DNA from 2 places in the Kribbella sp. NPDC003505 genome. Region 2 is predicted to be linked to the other one. Evidence: riboswitches for the same ligand, from Rfam matches in the RefSeq annotation. Region 2 holds a riboswitch; the other holds the start of a gene.

Region 1 (8,518 bases), on a different contig from region 2:
ACGGCCTGGAGTGGGACGACCCGAAGCTGCACCTGGTCGACCTGCAGTACGCCGACCTCCGCCCGGACAAGGGCCTGTATTACAAGTTGGTGAAGTCCGGGCGGATGCAGCGCCTCGTCACCGACGAGGAGATCCGGATGGCCGTCGCGCACCCGCCGACCGACACCCGGGCGTATTTCCGCGGCCGCTGCATGCAGCAGTACGCGCCGCAGGTCGCGGCCGCCTCCTGGGACTCGGTGATCTTCGACCTGCCGGGCAAGGAGTCGCTGCAGCGGATCCCGACGCTGGACCCGCTGCGGGGCACGAAAGCGCATGTCGGGGCACTTCTTGACCAATGCGACACCGCAAGTGACCTGGTTCGCACCATTACTGGGGGTGCCGCCGGGTAGGGTCGCTCTTGAGGGTCGGTTGGGCGGCCCTCCCAGCGGTTCTAGGAGGTGTGCCATGGCGAAGGACGGCGGTCAGCAGCACAAGCAGCCGAAGCGTTCGTCGACCGAGGAAGAGGTCGAGCAGGTCGAGGCGTCGGAGGACGTCCAGGAGCGCAAAGAGCGACTCGACGAGGACGTCGACTCGATCCTGGACGAGATCGACGAGGTGCTCGAGGAGAACGCCGAGGAGTTCGTCCGCGGTTTCGTGCAAAAGGGTGGGGAGTGAACCGCTCGATGACATCTGATGCCTCCGGCCGGCTGCCGGAAGCCTTCCTGACCCCAGGCGGCTCGTCGTTCATGGACTTCCTGGCCGGGCACGCGCCCGACCTGTTGCCCGGACGACGGTCCCTGGGCCAGGGTGACCTGTCCAGCGAAGTCCCGCACGGCACGACGATCGTGGCGGCCACCTTCCCCGGTGGCGTGATCATGGCCGGCGACCGGCGGGCCACGATGGGCAACATCATCGCCCAGCGTGACATCGAGAAGGTCTTCCCCGCCGACGAGTACTCGGCGGTCGCGTTCGCCGGCTCGGCCGGCTTCGGGATCGAGATGGTCCGGTTGTTCCAGGTCGAGCTGGAGCACTACGAGAAGCTCGAGGGCGCCACCCTCAGCCTCGACGGCAAGGCCAACCGGCTGAGCGCGCTGATCCGCGGCAATCTGCCGATGGCCATGCAGGGCCTCACCGTGGTGCCGCTGTTCGCGGGCTACGACGAGGACATCAAGGGCGGCCGGATCTTCTCCTACGACCCGACCGGCGGCCGGTACGAGGAGACCCACTTCTACAGCGTCGGCTCGGGCTCGCTGTTCGCCCGCGGCGCGCTGAAGAAGCTGTACCGCGAGGACCTGTCCGAGACGGACTGTGCGACGGTGGCGATCCAGTCGCTGATCGACGCGGCCGACGACGACTCCGCGACCGGCGGCCCGGACATGCTCCGGCGGATCTTCCCGGTGGTCGGCGTGGTCACCGCGGACGGGTACCGGCGGCTGCCGGAGGACGAGGTCGCGACGCTCGTCGACGCGGCCTGGGGCCAGCGGCACCAGCGTCCCGACGGCCCGGCCTCGGCGTCCCTGACCTGACCAAGATCTCGATCGACTGACGAGGACGACACCTTCGATGAGCGTTCCCTTCTACGTCTCGCCCGAGCAGCTGATGCGGGACCGGGCGGACTTCGCCCGCAAAGGCATCGCCAAGGGCCGCAGCGCGATCGCGCTGCAATATGCCGACGGCATCCTGTTCGTCGCGGAGAACCGCTCGCCCGCACTGCACAAGGTCGCGGAGATCTACGACCGGATGGCGTTCGCCGCCGTCGGGCGGTACAACGAGTTCGAGAACCTGCGGATCGCCGGCGTCCGGCTCGCCGACATGCGCGGGTACTCCTACGACCGCCGCGACGTCACCGGCCGGGCGCTGGCCAACGCCTACGCGCAGACCCTCGGCGCGATCTTCTCCTCCGGCGGCGAGAAGCCGCTCGAGGTCGAGATCCTGGTCGCCGAGATCGGCGCGAGCCCGGCCGAGGACCAGATCTACCGGCTGACCTACGACGGCTCGATCGCCGACGTCCGGGGGTATGCCGTGATGGGCGGCCCGGCCGAGCAGGTCGCGGACTACGTCGGCGAGCACTACAGCGAGGGCATCTCGCTGGCCGGCGCGCTCCGGCTCGCCGTGGACGCGCTCGGCCACGACGGCACCGAGGTCCGGGAGCTGACGCCGGACCAGCTCGAGGTCGCGGTCCTGGACCGCACCCGGTCGCAGGTGCGCAAGTTCAAGCGGATGTCCGAGGAGACGCTCGCCGGCATCCTGAGCGAGTCCCGCCCGGCCGAGGCCCCCACGGAGCCGGCCGAGGGGGAGTCCGAGGCGTCGGGCGAGTCGTCAGGCGGGTCGCCGGCCGACGAGGCCGAGGTGGCCCCGCCGGAGGACGACGCGCCGGTCGCGCCGCCGGAGGACCCCGACACCGACCGTCCGCTGTGACGGACCAGCACGAGAGCTCAGCCGCTACCGACGAGGTGGCGGCTGAGCAGTTCCCGGGCCAGTTGGATGTCGCTCGGGTCGGGGATCCGGAGCCGTGGGAGCTGCTGGGGGAGGAGCCCGGCTTCCACCGGTTCCTGACGGTGAACCTGCGCCGCTACCGGATGCCGGACGGCCGCGAGGTCGACTGGGACGTGTTCGGCCCGAAGTCCGCGGCCGGGATCACGTCCGGCGTGACGGTGCTGCCGTTGACCCCCGAGGGCCGGATCGTGACGGTGCGGATGTTCCGGGCCGGTCCGGACCGGGTCGTCACCAACCTGCCGGGCGGCTACGTCGAGCCGGGCGAGGACCCCGCGCTCGCCGGCGCCCGGGAGCTCGAGGAGGAGACCGGCTACGTCTGCGAGTCCCTCGACATCGTCGGCTGGCAGTGGTCGTCGGCGTCCTCGACGTACCGCAAGTACGTCGGGATCGCGCGCGGCTGCCGCCCGGACGGGAAGCAGCAGCTGGACGAGACCGAAGACTGTGTCCCGGTCGAGCTGACCGTGGATGCGTTCCGCGCCGAGCTGCGCACTCCCGGTGCGATGACCGGAATCGACGCGGCCTATCTGGCGTTGGACCACGCAGGATTGCTTTAGCACACTGCGGAGGACCGATATGAGCGACTGGAACGCGAACATCATCGAGGAGTTCCGGGCGAACGAAGGCAAGGTCGGAGGCCAGTTCGAGGGTGCACCGATGGTGTTGCTGCATCACTACGGCCGCAAGAGCGGGCAGGAGTACGTCGCTCCGACGATGTACCTCGCCGACGAGACCGACCCGGACGTGATCTACGTCTTCGCCAGCAAGGGCGGCGCGCCCACCAACCCGGAGTGGTACCGCAACCTCGTCGCCGCCGGTAAGGGCACCGTCGAGATCGGCACCGAGGAGTACCAGGTCACCGTCACCGACGTGACCGGCGCCGACCGCGACCGCATCTACGCCGAGCAGGCGCGCCGCTACCCGGGCTTCGCCGACTACGAACGCCGGACGGCCGGTGTCCGGACCATCCCCGTCCTCGCGCTGAAGCGCGCGTAACGGGCCGGTATCCTGGCGGCGGACCGCGACTGGCGCTGAGGTGGACGACCACCGGGGAACGGTCTGCCACCCGGCTTCGCCGCGCGCCTGGGCACCCTCTGCGACACAGGAGTGCTCCAGATGACCGCTGATCTGATGATCGGGACCGATCTCGCCGCCGCGATGGTCGCCAAGGCTGCCGATCGCGCCCGCGCCCTGCAGGAGCAGTACGGCGTGCAGCCGTGCCTGGCGACCGTTCTGGTCGGTGACGACCCGGCGTCGGCGACGTACGTGCGGATGAAGCAGAACCGGTCGAAGAAGGCCGGGATCGCGTCGCGCAGCGTCGTACTGCCGGCGACGACGACCACCGCCGAGCTCGTCGCGGAGATCACGAAGCTGTCCGGCGACCCGGCGGTGCACGGGATCCTGCTGCAGCACCCGGTGCCGGCGCAGATCGACGAGCGGGCCGCGTTCGAGGCGATCGACCCGGCGAAGGACGTCGACGGCGTGACCATGCGCTCGTTCGCGGCGATGGCCTTCAACGACACCAAGGACCCGGGATTCCGATCCGCGACGCCGGGCGGGATCATGCGACTGCTCGCGGCGTACGACGTACCGCTCGAAGGGGCGCACGCGGTGGTGATCGGCCGCAGCCCGATCCTCGGCAAGCCGGCCGGCATGTTGCTGCTGGCATCGAATGCGACCGTCACGTACGCGCACTCCCGGACGCGCGAGCTGCCGGAGCTGGTCCGGACCGCGGACGTCGTGATCGCCGCCGTCGGCAAGGCGAACTTCGTCCGCGGCGACTGGCTGAAGCCCGGCGCCGTGGTGGTCGACGCCGGATACAACGAGGGCAACGTCGGTGACGTGCACTTCGCCGAAGCGGCCGAGGTCGCCCGGCTGATCACGCCGGTCCCGGGCGGCGTCGGGCCGATGACGATCGCCCTCCTCCTGGAGCAAACCGTCGACGCCGCCGAGGCCCAGTTGAGCTAGCGGTCGCAGCCGCCGTCCTTGTCCGGGCGGGAGTGCGGCCGGGCGATGTCGTCGAGGCCTTTGTAGGCGTACGGGTCGGTGCCCGCGACCATGACGATGTCGCGGTAGTCGTGCTTGGCGACGTGAACGCCGTCCGGCACGGAGTGCCAGGGGAGCAGCGACTCGGCACTCATGTAGTGGTTGGCGAGCGCGCGGCGCAGTCCTCGCCGGCCGGTGTTCGGCAGTGATCGGTGCAAGAGGTATCCGTTGAAGATCACCGCCGAGCCGGCCGGCACCTCGACCGGTACGGCGTCGTCGTCGGAGTACGGGAAGTCGAACGCCTCCACCGTGCAGTCGAACCGCAGATCGTCCTGCTCCCGATCGGGATAGATGACCCCACGGCGATGCGAGCCCGGCAGGACCCACAGGCAGCCGTTCTCCACGGTGGCGTCGTCGAGCGCGATCCAGGCCGCGGTCAGCGAGCGGTCCCTGGTCGGGATGAAGAACTCGTCCTGGTGCCACGCCTGTCCCGGCCTGCCCTCAGCCTTGATGAACAGCATGGACTGCATCGCCTTGACGTTGGGCCCGATCACCGCGGTCAACGTCTCGACCACGCGCGGCGCGTGGAGGGCAGCGAGCGCGACGTCGGACGCCTTGTGCGGGTGGTGGATGCAGAGGAACTGCCGGAGGACGTCGTCGGTGGATTCGTTGTCCGGAGCGCCCTCGACGGTCCCGAGGTCGCCGCGGCACAGCTGCTCGGCCGCGGTGTGCAGCGCGGTGACCTGCTCGGGTGGGAGGGCCTGATCGAGGACGACGAAGCCGTCCCGCCGGTAGGACCCGACCAGCTCGTCGGTGATCTCGGTGAAGTGCATTCAGCCACTGTCGCGGAGCACGCGGAGCCGGCCAATGTCGCAGACGAGCGCTCTACTATCTGTTCATGATCTTGCGGTCGCCGGTGATCAGCGTGAACTCGCCGATCCAGATCGCGGACTACGCGCCCGGAGCGACGTACGGGCCGCGCCGCCTGCCGAACTTCGAACTGCTCTGGATCCTGCACGGTTCCGCACTCTGGCGGACCGAGGTGTACGACGACGCGGGACTCCGGCAGGCGACGGTCGAGCGCGAGCTCCGGCCGGGATCGCTCGCGCTCGCGAAGCGCGGGAACCGGGACGCCTATCTCTGGGACTGTGATCGCGGATCGCGGCACGCCTACGTGCATTTCCAGATCGAGGACTTCGGCGATCTCGGCGATCCGGCTGATTGGCCCTGGGTGCGGTCGATGTCCGATCCGGGTCTGCTCGAGGAGCTGTGCAGCTACTTGCTCGATGTTCCGACGCCGGCCCGGGGGCACAGCGATCGGCTGGTCGCGACGATGCTCGAGGTCTTCGTCAGCGCTCCGGCCGGCCCGCCACCTGTCGACCTCCCAGCCGCCGTCCAGCGCCTGGTCGATCACGTGGCAACCGTGTGGGCCACGGGTGGTCCCCGGATCGTCAGCGTCGCGGAGTTGGCGGGCGCGGCGAACCCGTCCGCGGGGCATCTGCACCGGGTGTTCCGGCAGGAGTACGGGTGCGGACCGGCGTACGCGCTGGATCTGATCCGGCTGGCCCGGGCGGCGACCGCGCTCCTGCGCACCAATGCCACGATCGCGGAGATCGCGGCCGACTGCGGCTACAGCAATCCGTACCACTTCTCGCGCCGGTTCTCGCTGGCGTACGGCGACCCGCCGGGAACGTTCCGTCGCCGCCGGCAGCTGTCCGATCCACTCGCTCCGGTGCGCGAGGCCGGACTGCTGCCGATGGCCCGCCGGCTCCTCGACGCCGCCCGGAACGGCTGACCCGCGTGCACGATCCGAGACGGCTGTCCAGTCCTTGGCTACCGTGGCCTAGGGTTGGGTGAGACGAAAAGAAGGAGGCGGCACGTGGCGGTACGGGCGATCCGGGGTGCCACCCAGCTGGACGTGGACGAGCGCGAGCACCTGCTCGAGCGGTCCGCGGAGCTGGTGAAGGCGGTCCTGGAGGCGAACGATCTGGAGAACGAGGATCTGATCAGCATCCTGTTCACCGTCACGTCGGACCTGCGCTCGGAATTCCCCGCCGTCGCGGGGCGGCAGATCGGGCTCACCGACGTACCGCTGATGTGCATGCAGGAGGTCCCGGTGCCGCACGCGCTGCCGCGGGTCGTCCGGCTGATGGTGCACACCGAGACGCCCCGGTCCCGGGACAAGATCCAGCACGTCTACCTGCACGGCGCGGTCGCGCTCCGTCCGGACCTGACCGGCGCCCAATGACCGAGCTCCGCGGCCCGGTCCGCATCGTCGGCACCGGGCTGATCGGCACGTCGATCGGCCTCGCCCTGGCGCGGCTGGGCGTGGTCGTCGAGCTCGTCGACGGGAACCCGGACAACGCGCTGATGGCCGAGCGGATCGGCGCCGGCGCGCGGACGGTCGACATCGAGCCGCAGCTGGTCGTGGTCGCCGTACCGCCGGATCATGTCGGCGCCGTCGTCGCCGAGCAGCTGCAGCAGACCCGGGCGATCGTCACGGACGCGGCCAGTGTGAAGTCGAAGCCGCTGACCGACGCGCGCGGCCTGACCGACGACGTCAGCCGGTACGTCGGCAGCCACCCGATGGCGGGCTCCGAGCGCAACGGCCCACTCGCGGCCCGCGCGGACCTGTTCGACGGCGCCACCTGGGCGATCACCCCGCACGCGACGAGCGCCCCGGAGGCGGTCGATCTGGTCCGGCGGCTCGCCGAGGCCTGCGGCGCGCGAACGGTCGAGCTGTCCGTCGAGGACCACGACCTGGGCGTCGCCCGGGTCTCGCACCTTCCGCATCTGATGTCGGCGCTTGCCGCGGGCACCCTCGCGGACGCGCCGTCCTCGCACCTCGAACTGTCCGGTCAGGGCGTCCGCGACGTGACCCGGATCGCGGCCGGCGACCCGCGGCTGTGGACCCAGATCGTCTCCGCGAACTCGACCGCGCTGACCGGCCTGCTGGAGCAGATCCGCGGCGAGCTCGACCGGCTGCTCGTTGCCCTCGGCAAGGAGGAGGCGGTCGACGAGCTGACCGCGATTCTCGGCCAGGGCGTGTCCGGGGCCGTGCGGGTGCCGGGCAAGCACGGGACGCCGCATATCGACCTGGTCACGGTGCTCGTCACGATCCCGGACCGCCCGGGTCAGCTGGCCCGGCTGTTCGCCGACGCCGCCGAGTCCGGCGCGAACGTCGAGGACCTGCGCATCGACCACAGCCCGGGCCGCCCGGCCGGTGAGGTCGAGCTCGCCGTCAAGCCCGGCTCGGTCGACCAGCTGGTCGACGTCCTGACCGAGCGCGGGTGGGTGGTCCACCGCTAGTTTGTCCCCGGCCGAAGGTAATCTTCGGGGCATGATCATCGCTGTGGACGGGCCGAGCGGCTCCGGTAAGTCGAGCACCGCGCGCGGAGTGGCCACCCGGCTCGGACTGCGCTACCTGGACACCGGGGCGACGTACCGCGCGGTGACCTGGTCGGCCGTCGAGCGTGGTCTGGACCTGGACGACACGGCGGCGGTCGCGCAGCGCGCGCGGGAGCTGGAGCTGGAGGTCAGCACCGACCCGGGCCACCAGTTCGTGATCGCCGACGGGACCGACATCACCGCCGCGATCCGGGAGCCCCGGATCAGCGCGGTGGTGTCGAAGATCGCCACCAACCTGGACGTCCGCCACGAGCTGGTCCGGCGGCAGCGAGCCGTCATCGACGCCGCGCAGGACGGCGGCGGAATCGTGGTCGAGGGCCGTGACATCGCCACCGTGGTCGCCCCGGACGCCGAGCTGAAGGTCCACCTGACCGCCGACCAGGACGCCCGGCTGTCCCGGCGCGGCGCCGAGCTGGGTTCCGGTGCGGTCACCGCGGAGCAGCTGCGGGACCAGATCGTCCGCCGCGACGCCGACGACGCGACGGTCTCGCAGTTCCTGGTCGCCTCCGACGGAGCCGTCACCGTCGATTCCACCCATCTGACCCTCGAGGAGGTCATCGACGTGATCAGCCGGCTCGCCAAGGAGACCGTTCCTCGAGGCCGGGAGCTATGACTGCTGAAGTCACCGGGCACAAGGATCTGCCTCGGACCG
Region 2 (8,518 bases):
CGGTCTGTACGTGTCCGGCGTCCCGTTCGTCGGCGCGCTCGGGTTGTCGTCGGCGATCGTGGTCGCGGTCACGGTGCTGGCCGCCCTGACGCTGATTCCCGCGCTGCTGGGGCTCGCGAACCTGAGGGTCCTGAACCGCAAGGACCGGCACCATCTCACCGAGGAACGCGAACTCGAGGCCGGTCTCCCGGACGATTCCGCGGTCGCCGCGCATCGTGCGGAGGAACACGAACGGCGCGACGCCGCGCACGAGCGGAGTGCGTTCGCGCGCTGGGGCCGCAAGGTGAGCGCCCGGCCGTGGCCGTTCGGCATCGCCGCGACGCTGGTCTTGCTCGTCCTGTCGATCCCGCTGCTGTCGATGAACCTCGGCCAGCTCGACGCCGGTACCGACCCCGCCCAGGACTCCAGCCGGAAGGCGTACGACCTGATCGCGCAGGGGTTCGGCCCGGGAGCGAACGGTCCGCTGACGGTCGTCGTGCAGCTGGAGTCGGTGAGTGCGGCCGACAAGCAGTCGGTGCTCAGCGGACTGGCTTCGACGCTGCAGAAGACCCCGGGCGTGGCCGCCGTCCAGCAGCCGAGCACGAACAGCGCCGGGACGACCGCGATCATCAACGTCGTCCCGACCACGTCGCCGTCGTCGGCCGACACCGAGGACCTGGTCAATCGGATCCGTGACGACGTGCTGCCCGGCCAGCAGGAACCGACGTACGTCGTCGGGACCACCGCCGGGTACGTCGACTTCACCGAGAAGGTGGGCAGCCGGATGCCGTGGCTGATCGGGGCCGTGGTGCTGCTCGCGTTCGTGCTGCTGACGGTCGCGTTCCGCTCGCTGCTGATCGGCGTGAAGGCCGCGATCCTCAACCTGTTGTCGGTCGGGGCCGCGTACGGCGTGATCGTCGCGGTCTTCCAGTGGGGCTGGGGATCGTCGCTGGTCGGGATCGACGAGTTGGTGCCGATTCCGTCGTTCGTGCCGATGCTGATGTTCGCGATCGTGTTCGGGCTCTCGATGGACTACGAGGTGTTCCTGCTGTCCCGGGTGCACGAGGCCTGGATCGCGACCGGGGACAGCCACCGCGCGGTGGCGATCGGGATCGGCGCGACCGCGCGGGTGATCACGACGGCGGCCGCGATCATGATCGTGGTCTTCCTGAGCTTCGTCCAGGACGACGACCCGACGGTGAAGATGCTGGCGGTCGGCATGGCCGTGGCCGTGCTGATCGACGCCAGCATCGTCAGGATGATCCTGGTCCCGTCCGTGATGACGCTGCTCGGCCCGCGGGCCTGGTGGCTTCCGCGCTGGCTGGATCGGATCGTGCCCGACATCCAGCTCGAGGGCGGATCGCCACCCGCGCCGCCGGCGCCCCGGGAGAAGGTGGGCTCGGCTCCCTGATCAGTGCCGGAACAGCCGGACACCGGTCACGGTCCGGCGGATGCCTCGCTCGGTGCATGCCGCGGCGACCTCGCCGGACCGGATCGACCCGCCGGGCTCCACGATGTGCGTGACGCCGTACCGCTGCGCCTCGTCGACGTTGTCGCTGAAGGGGAGTACGCCGTCGGACACCATCGTGACGTCGGCGAGCGGCTCGTCCGAGCGCCGTGACCACCACAGCGCGGCCTTCTCACCGGCCAGGCGGGTGCAGTCGACGCGGGACTGCTGGCCGGCGCCGATACCGATCGCCACCGCGTCCTTCACCATCACCACGGTGTTCGACTGGGTGTAGCGGGCGACGATCATGCCGAGCACGGCGTCGTCGGGGAGGTCGCGCGGCACCGGCAGCGCGTCGCGCTCCTGCGTCAGCCGCGCGCCGAAGATCTCGCGCACCTCCTCGGCGGGCGGCTCGAACTCCGGGTCGACCTCGAGCACCAGGTAGGTCCCGCGCTTCTTCGCGGCCAGGATCTCGACGACGCCCTCGTCGTACCCGGGCGCGATGATCCCGTCCGAGACGACCCGCTTCAGCACGCCGGCCAGCTCCAGGTCGACCGGATGCGAGACCGCCACGACGTCGCCGTACGACGACTTCGGATCGGCGTCCCGGGCCCGGGTGTACGCCGCCGCCACGGTCTCGCCGAGTGCCGCGCCGGCGGGGGAGACGTGCTTGTACGACGCAGCCGCCGGCCTCCCGAGCGTTTCCGCGGCCTCGCGGACCAACTGCCATCCGGTCAGGGCGTCGAGGATGTTGATGTACGACGGTTCGCCCGCGACCACCGTGAAGGGCGCCTGCTCGACAGCAGCCGGCTGATGAGGATTCGTTCCGTACCGCAGACGCATCGGGACCTCCGAGTCGATCGGAGGCGCCCAGGCGGACGACGCCCTGTAGTTCGCTCCCCGGTGGTGATCCACCCTCGCCAGTCGCGGTGGGGCCAGACTACTTCGTGGCGCGGACGACGAGCAGCGGTGCGTCGGCGGTCAGCGGCTCCCCGTGCCACCCGCTCTCGATCGTCACGTCGGTGAATCCCGCCTGCAGCAGATCGGCCGTGATCTCCTCCGCGGTCCGGAAGTACAAGACGTTGCGGTAGACCGCGTCGTGGCCGTCCGGGAAGACGTTGTGGGCGTCGAACACCACGCGCCCGCCGGCGATCTCGATCAGCTCGAGCCACTCCTTCAGATGCCCGGCCTCGGTGTCGCGCTCGCCGTACGTCGCGTCGCTCGTCCACTGCTCCCACGCGCGGGCCGCCGGGTTGCGTGACTCGAACGCGAACATCCCACCGGGACGCAGCGCCGCGGCGAGCGCCGTCACCGACGCCTGGTGTTCCGCGACGTGCATCATCGTGTTGCCGCTGCTGACCACGAGATCCGCATCGCCGGCCGACTCCACCACGTGATGGTCGCCGTCGATCCAGGTGACCGCGTCGGCACCCGGCTGCCGGCGTGCGTACCCGAGCATCGTCGGGCTCGGGTCGATGCCGATCACCGCCCGGCCCGGTGCGACCAGGGATCGGGTGAGCAGGCCGGTGCCGCAGCCGAAGTCGATGACCTTCGTCGTGCCCTCGGCCAGGGACCGGTAGTAGGCGTGGTCGTCGCCCGGCGGGTTGTCCAGGTCGTACAGATGCACCAGCTGCTCGTCGCCGTACGGATCGTCGGTCACGTATCGCATGCTAGGCAGCCGCGTCGGCCGTGGACCAGGAAAATAAGGGAGCCGGTGCGGGGGACGAGTTCCGCACCGGCTCGATCAGGGGATCAGATCGCGGACACCCAGGCGTAGATGTCGGCGGGACGGCCGGCGTTCTCGGCGTGCTGCGGGTCGAACGGCCCGTGCTTGCGCACCTCGTCGCCCGAGTTGCCCTCGACCGTGGTGATCGTGCCGTCGGTGCCGACGGCAACGACGACGCCGGTGTGCACGCTGGTGTCGGTGCTGTCCGGGCCGGTGCCGTAGAGCACGATGTCACCGGGCCGCATGCCGGTGTCGCCGTCGTGCGTGCGGCCCGTGCCCTGACCCCAGGTGTAGATGTCGCCGGTGAAGCCGTAGTCGGGGATCTGGATGCCGGCCTGCCGCCAGGTCCAGGTAGCGAAGTGCGCACACCACGCCTCGCAGGGCCCGTACGGGTTGCAGTTGCTGCCGGGCGGTGTCTCCTGCTGGCCGACCTCGCCGTTGGCCGCGTTCACGATGGTCGTCCGGGTGTCGGCCGCGGCGGCGGTCAGCGACAGCGATCCGCAGAGGGCGACGGCAACGGCCGCCACGAGCATTCGTACCGAGAGGCGCATGGCCACTCCGATCGGGAGAGGGGGCGGTGGAAACCTTCGAGCGCGCGACCTCAGTATGTGACTGATTAACCTCACAGAGCCATTGCGGCGGCATCAAGTTACCGGCACGCTGTTCGTAAGACAGTTGTCCCAGATGGCGAGACACAGGTGAGCCCAACTTGACCCGGTCGCCGGTTGTCGGCGAATAATGCCTACATGCGATCGATTCTCCTCGTACTTGTGCGGCGCGCCGACTGACGCGACCACAGAGTCGAGCGCGCCCCTTCAGCCAACCCGGCGGAAGGGGTTTTTTGTTGCCAATGCGACTATCCGTGACCCGGAAGCGCAGCGACAACGGCCACAAGCGAGGATGGATCGGTCGCGAAAAGCTAACGAGCGTGACTGACTGAGGGAAGGCACTCATGAGTGAGCAGCTGACCGGGGCACAGGCTCTGATCCGCGCACTGGAACATGCCGGCGTCGACACCGTCTTCGGCATCCCGGGCGGCGCGATCCTCCCGGCGTACGACCCGATGCTCGACTCGACCCAGATCCGCCACATCCTGGTACGTCACGAGCAGGGCGCCGGCCACGCCGCCCAGGGGTACGCCGCGGCGTCCGGCAAGGTCGGCGTCTGTATGGCCACCTCGGGACCGGGCGCGACGAACCTGGTCACCCCGATCGCCGACGCGTACATGGACTCGGTGCCGCTGGTGGCGATCACCGGTCAGGTCGCGAGCGCCGCGATCGGCACCGACGCCTTCCAGGAGGCCGACATCCGCGGCATCACGATGCCGATCACCAAGCACAACTTCCTGGTCAACGATCCGGACGAGATCGCCACCACGATCGCCGAGGCCTTCCACATCGCCTCCACCGGCCGGCCCGGCCCGGTGCTGGTCGACGTGACCAAGGACGCGATGCAGACCAAGGGCGTCGACTTCCAGTGGCCGACCGAGCTCTCGCTGCCCGGCTACCGGCCGGTGACCCGCCCGCACCCCAAGCAGGTGCGTGAGGCGGCCCGCCTGATCGCCGCGGCCGAGAAGCCGGTGCTGTACGTCGGCGGCGGCGTGATCCGTGCGCAGGCCAGCGCCGAGCTCAAGGAACTCGCCGAGCTGCTCGGCATCCCCGTCGTCACCACGCTGATGGCCCGCGGCGCCCTGCCGGACACCCACGAGCTGCACTTCGGGATGCCCGGCATGCACGGCTCGGTGTCCGCCGTCGGCGCGCTGCAGCGGTCCGACCTGCTGGTCTGCCTCGGCGCCCGCTTCGACGACCGCGTGACCGGCCGGCTCGACTCGTTCGCGCCGGAGGCCAAGGTCATCCACGCCGACATCGACCCGGCCGAGATCGGCAAGAACCGCGCCGCCGACGTGCCGATCGTCGGCGACTGCAAGGAGGTCATCACCGACCTGATCGCGGCGCTGCGGACCGAGATCGCGAACACCGGCCGCACCCCGTCGTACGACGCGTGGCGCAAGCAGCTCGACGCGGTGCGCGCGCGTTACCCGCTCGGGTACGACGAGCCCGAGGACGGCACGCTGTCGCCGCAGCACGTGATCAAGCGGATCGGCGAGATCGCCGGACCGGACGCCGTCTACACCGCGGGCGTCGGCCAGCACCAGATGTGGTCCGCGCACTTCCTGCCCTTCGAGAAGCCCGGCCACTGGCTGAACTCCGGCGGTCTCGGCACCATGGGGTACGCGGTGCCGGCCGCGATGGGCGCCAAGGTCGCGCGGCCGGACAAGACCGTCTGGGCGATCGACGGCGACGGCTGCTTCCAGATGACCAACCAGGAGCTCGTCACCTGCGCGCTCGAGGGCATCCCGATCAAGGTTGCCGTGATCAACAACCAGTCGCTGGGCATGGTCCGGCAGTGGCAGACGCTGTTCTACGACAAGCGCTACTCCAACACCGACCTGCACTCGGCCCGGATCCCGGACTTCGCCAAGCTCGCCGAGGCGATGGGCGGCGTCGGTCTGCGCTGCTCCGACAAGGACTCGGTCGACGCGACCATCGAGAAGGCGATGGCGGTCAACGACGCGCCGGTGGTCGTCGACTTCGTGGTGCACCGCGACGCGATGGTGTGGCCGATGGTCGCCGCCGGCGTCAGCAACGACGAGATCCAGATCGCCCGCGACATGGCCCCGACCTGGGACAGCGAGGAACTCTAGTGACTGAGCGAAGCGAAGGCACAATCAAGCACAGCGTCCATGCGACATCGTCGCCCGCAGCGAAGCGAGGACGATGATGTCCAAGCACACACTCAGCATCCTGGTCGAGAACAAGCACGGTGTGCTGGCCCGGGTGGCGGCGCTGATCTCGCGTCGCGGGTTCAACATCGACTCCCTCGCGGTCGGTCCGACCGAGCACCCCGAGGTGTCCCGGATGACGATCGCGGTCAGCGTGGACGAGCAGCCTCTGGAGCAGATCACCAAGCAGCTCAACAAGCTCGTCAACGTGATCAAGATCGTCGAACTCGAACCCACGCAGACCGTCCAGCGCGAACTGCTGCTGGTCAAGGTCAAGGCGGACACCCTGACCCGCGGACAGGTGCTGGAGACCGTCCAGCTGTTCCGTGCGAAGGTGGTCGACGTGGCACCGGACGCGATCACCATCGAGGCGACCGGCAATCCCGAGAAGCTCGAAGCCATGCTCCGGGTGCTGGAACCCTTCGGCGTCCGCGAGTTGGTGCAGTCCGGCATGGTGGCGATCGGCCGGGGCAGCCGCTCCATCTCCGACCGCACCCTGCGACCGGTCCCGGTGCCGCCGCCGCACGTCCAGTCCGGACCCCCGAACGTGCAGGCGCGACCCGCTGATCGCCAGCCTTCGCACCCGGTACCGGCGCCGCCGCCGGGCCGTACCGCCGCCGCCGTACCGAATCAACACTAAGGAGAAGTGCCCGAAGTGGCTGCTGAAATGTTCTACGACGACAACGCCGACCTGTCGGTGATTCAGGGCCGGCACGTGGCCGTGCTCGGCTACGGCTCCCAGGGCCACGCCCACGCGCTCTCGCTGCGCGACTCCGGCGTCGACGTCCGCGTCGGCCTGCCCGAGGGCTCGAAGAGCCGCGCCAAGGCCGAGGCGCAGGGCCTGCGCGTCGTCACGCCGGCCGAGGCCTGCGAGGAGGCCGACGTGATCGTCGTCCTCGCGCCGGACCCGGCCCAGCGCAAGCTCTACACGGAGGCCATCGAGCCCAACCTGGTCGACGGCGACGCGCTGGTCTTCGGTCACGGCTTCAACATCCGGTTCGGCTACATCAAGCCGCCGGCGGGTGTCGACGTGTTCATGGTCGCCCCGAAGGGCCCGGGTCACCTGGTCCGCCGTGAGTACTCCGAGGGCCGCGGCGTCCCGGTGTTGGTCGCGGTCGAGCAGGACGCCACCGGCAGGGCCTGGGACCTGGCGCTGTCGTACGCCAAGGGCATCGGCGGCCTGCGCGCCGGCGGTATCAAGACCACCTTCACCGAGGAGACCGAGACCGACCTGTTCGGTGAGCAGGCCGTCCTCTGCGGTGGCGTGTCGGCGCTGATCCAGGCCGGTTTCGAGACCCTGACCGAGGCCGGGTACCAGCCCGAGGTCGCGTACTTCGAGTGCCTGCACGAGCTGAAGCTGATCGTCGACCTGATCTACGAAGGCGGCATCGCCAAGCAGCGCTGGTCGGTCTCCGACACCGCCGAGTACGGCGACTACGTGTCCGGTCCGCGGATCATCGACGCGTCGGTGAAGGCCCGGATGAAGGAGGTCCTCGGCGACATCACCGACGGCACCTTCGCGGCCCGCTTCATCGCCGACCAGGACGCCGGCGCGCCGGAGTTCGCCGAGTTCCGCAAGCAGAGCGAGGCGCACCCGATCGAAGCCGTCGGCAAGGAGCTGCGCGGTCTGATGGCGTGGGTCAAGTCCCACGACGAGGACTACGTCGAGGGCACCGCCGCCCGCTGACGAACACCCTGTGCAGGGCCCGGGCCATCCAGGTGGTGGTCCGGGCCCTTTTCTTTGGCACAATCAGTGACGGGTGCGTTGTGAGCTGGTGATGGGGGGTTCCTATGGACGGTCGCGAGCTGCCGCGACCGCCGCGGCGGGTTCCGGCGGGTGCCGGGACGCTCACGCAGATGGAGACCCCGAGTCGTCCGGCCCACCCGTCCGAGCCGCAGCCGCGCCGCCCGTGGATCTTCGGCCGGGTCCTGGCCGGGTTCGTCGTCCTCCTGGTGATCGTCGCGGGCGGAGCCGGCGTGGGCTGGTACATCCGGCAGCAGACCCTCCGCATCGACACCGCCGCGGCACTGAAGGCCGCCGGACCGGCTGTCGTCCGGGTGCTCGCCACCACCTGTGCGGGCAGTGGCGAGGCGTCAGGCGTGCTGATCGACAAGGGTCGCGTGCTCACCGCGACATCGGCGGTCGACCAGCCGAAGTCGATCGTGGTCGTCGCGCCGGACGGGCGGATCCGGCGGGCCAACCTGATCGGCACCAGCGCGGACGGTGTGGCCGTCCTGCAGACGATCGGGTTCGAGGGCTCGCCGCTGACACTGCCGCCGGTGCCTCCGGATCCGAAGGCCGAGCGAGCACTGATCGGCTACACGGCAGCCGGCAAGCAGGTGGTCAACGCGATCGGTTCCGAAGCCGAGCCCGCGGCGCTGAGTCAGTTCATGAACGCGGCCAAGCTGGGCGGACCGGTCGTCGACAAGTCCGGCAGGCTGATCGGCCTGGTCACCGGCGACACGGTCCAGGCCAGCACCGTCGTCCCGTTCACCAAGCTCCAGGGATACGTCGCTACCGCGCCGTCCGGGCTCGCCGTCGGAACGCTCGGTGAGTGTGCGCAGTCCCGTGGTCCGCAGGGTG

The links. Region 2 has a riboswitch for ZMP and ZTP ahead of ABZX12_RS31725 (5-aminoimidazole-4-carboxamide ribonucleotide transformylase). Riboswitches for the same ligand answer to the same signal wherever they lie in the genome.
Region 1: linked by a shared signal. The riboswitch ahead of ABZX12_RS12420 (tetrahydrofolate dehydrogenase/cyclohydrolase catalytic domain-containing protein) and the one ahead of ABZX12_RS31725 (5-aminoimidazole-4-carboxamide ribonucleotide transformylase) in region 2 are both predicted to bind ZMP and ZTP.

What each region holds. Positions count from the first base shown of each region.
Region 1 is NZ_JBEXNA010000003.1:716,051-724,568, forward strand. Features, by position in the region: gene dop (depupylase/deamidase Dop) at 1-389, shown strand, start outside; gene ABZX12_RS12395 (ubiquitin-like protein Pup) at 445-654, shown strand; gene prcB (proteasome subunit beta) at 663-1,505, shown strand; gene prcA (proteasome subunit alpha) at 1,543-2,397, shown strand; gene ABZX12_RS12410 (NUDIX hydrolase) at 2,394-3,029, shown strand; gene ABZX12_RS12415 (nitroreductase family deazaflavin-dependent oxidoreductase) at 3,049-3,468, shown strand; ZMP/ZTP riboswitch at 3,484-3,568, shown strand; gene ABZX12_RS12420 (tetrahydrofolate dehydrogenase/cyclohydrolase catalytic domain-containing protein) at 3,589-4,440, shown strand; gene ABZX12_RS12425 (phytanoyl-CoA dioxygenase family protein) at 4,437-5,291, opposite strand; gene ABZX12_RS12430 (helix-turn-helix domain-containing protein) at 5,357-6,253, shown strand; gene aroH (chorismate mutase) at 6,338-6,706, shown strand; gene ABZX12_RS12440 (prephenate dehydrogenase) at 6,703-7,767, shown strand; gene cmk ((d)CMP kinase) at 7,799-8,479, shown strand; gene ABZX12_RS12450 (lysophospholipid acyltransferase family protein) at 8,476-8,518, shown strand, end outside.
Region 2 is NZ_JBEXNA010000011.1:69,121-77,638, forward strand. Features, by position in the region: gene ABZX12_RS31720 (MMPL family transporter) at 1-1,390, shown strand, start outside; gene ABZX12_RS31725 (5-aminoimidazole-4-carboxamide ribonucleotide transformylase) at 1,391-2,269, opposite strand; ZMP/ZTP riboswitch at 2,288-2,357, opposite strand; gene ABZX12_RS31730 (class I SAM-dependent methyltransferase) at 2,367-3,095, opposite strand; gene ABZX12_RS31735 (CHAP domain-containing protein) at 3,179-3,703, opposite strand; gene ABZX12_RS31740 (acetolactate synthase large subunit) at 4,105-5,856, shown strand; partial or broken gene ilvN (acetolactate synthase small subunit) at 5,933-6,436, shown strand; gene ilvC (ketol-acid reductoisomerase) at 6,602-7,621, shown strand; gene ABZX12_RS31755 (serine protease) at 7,792-8,518, shown strand, end outside.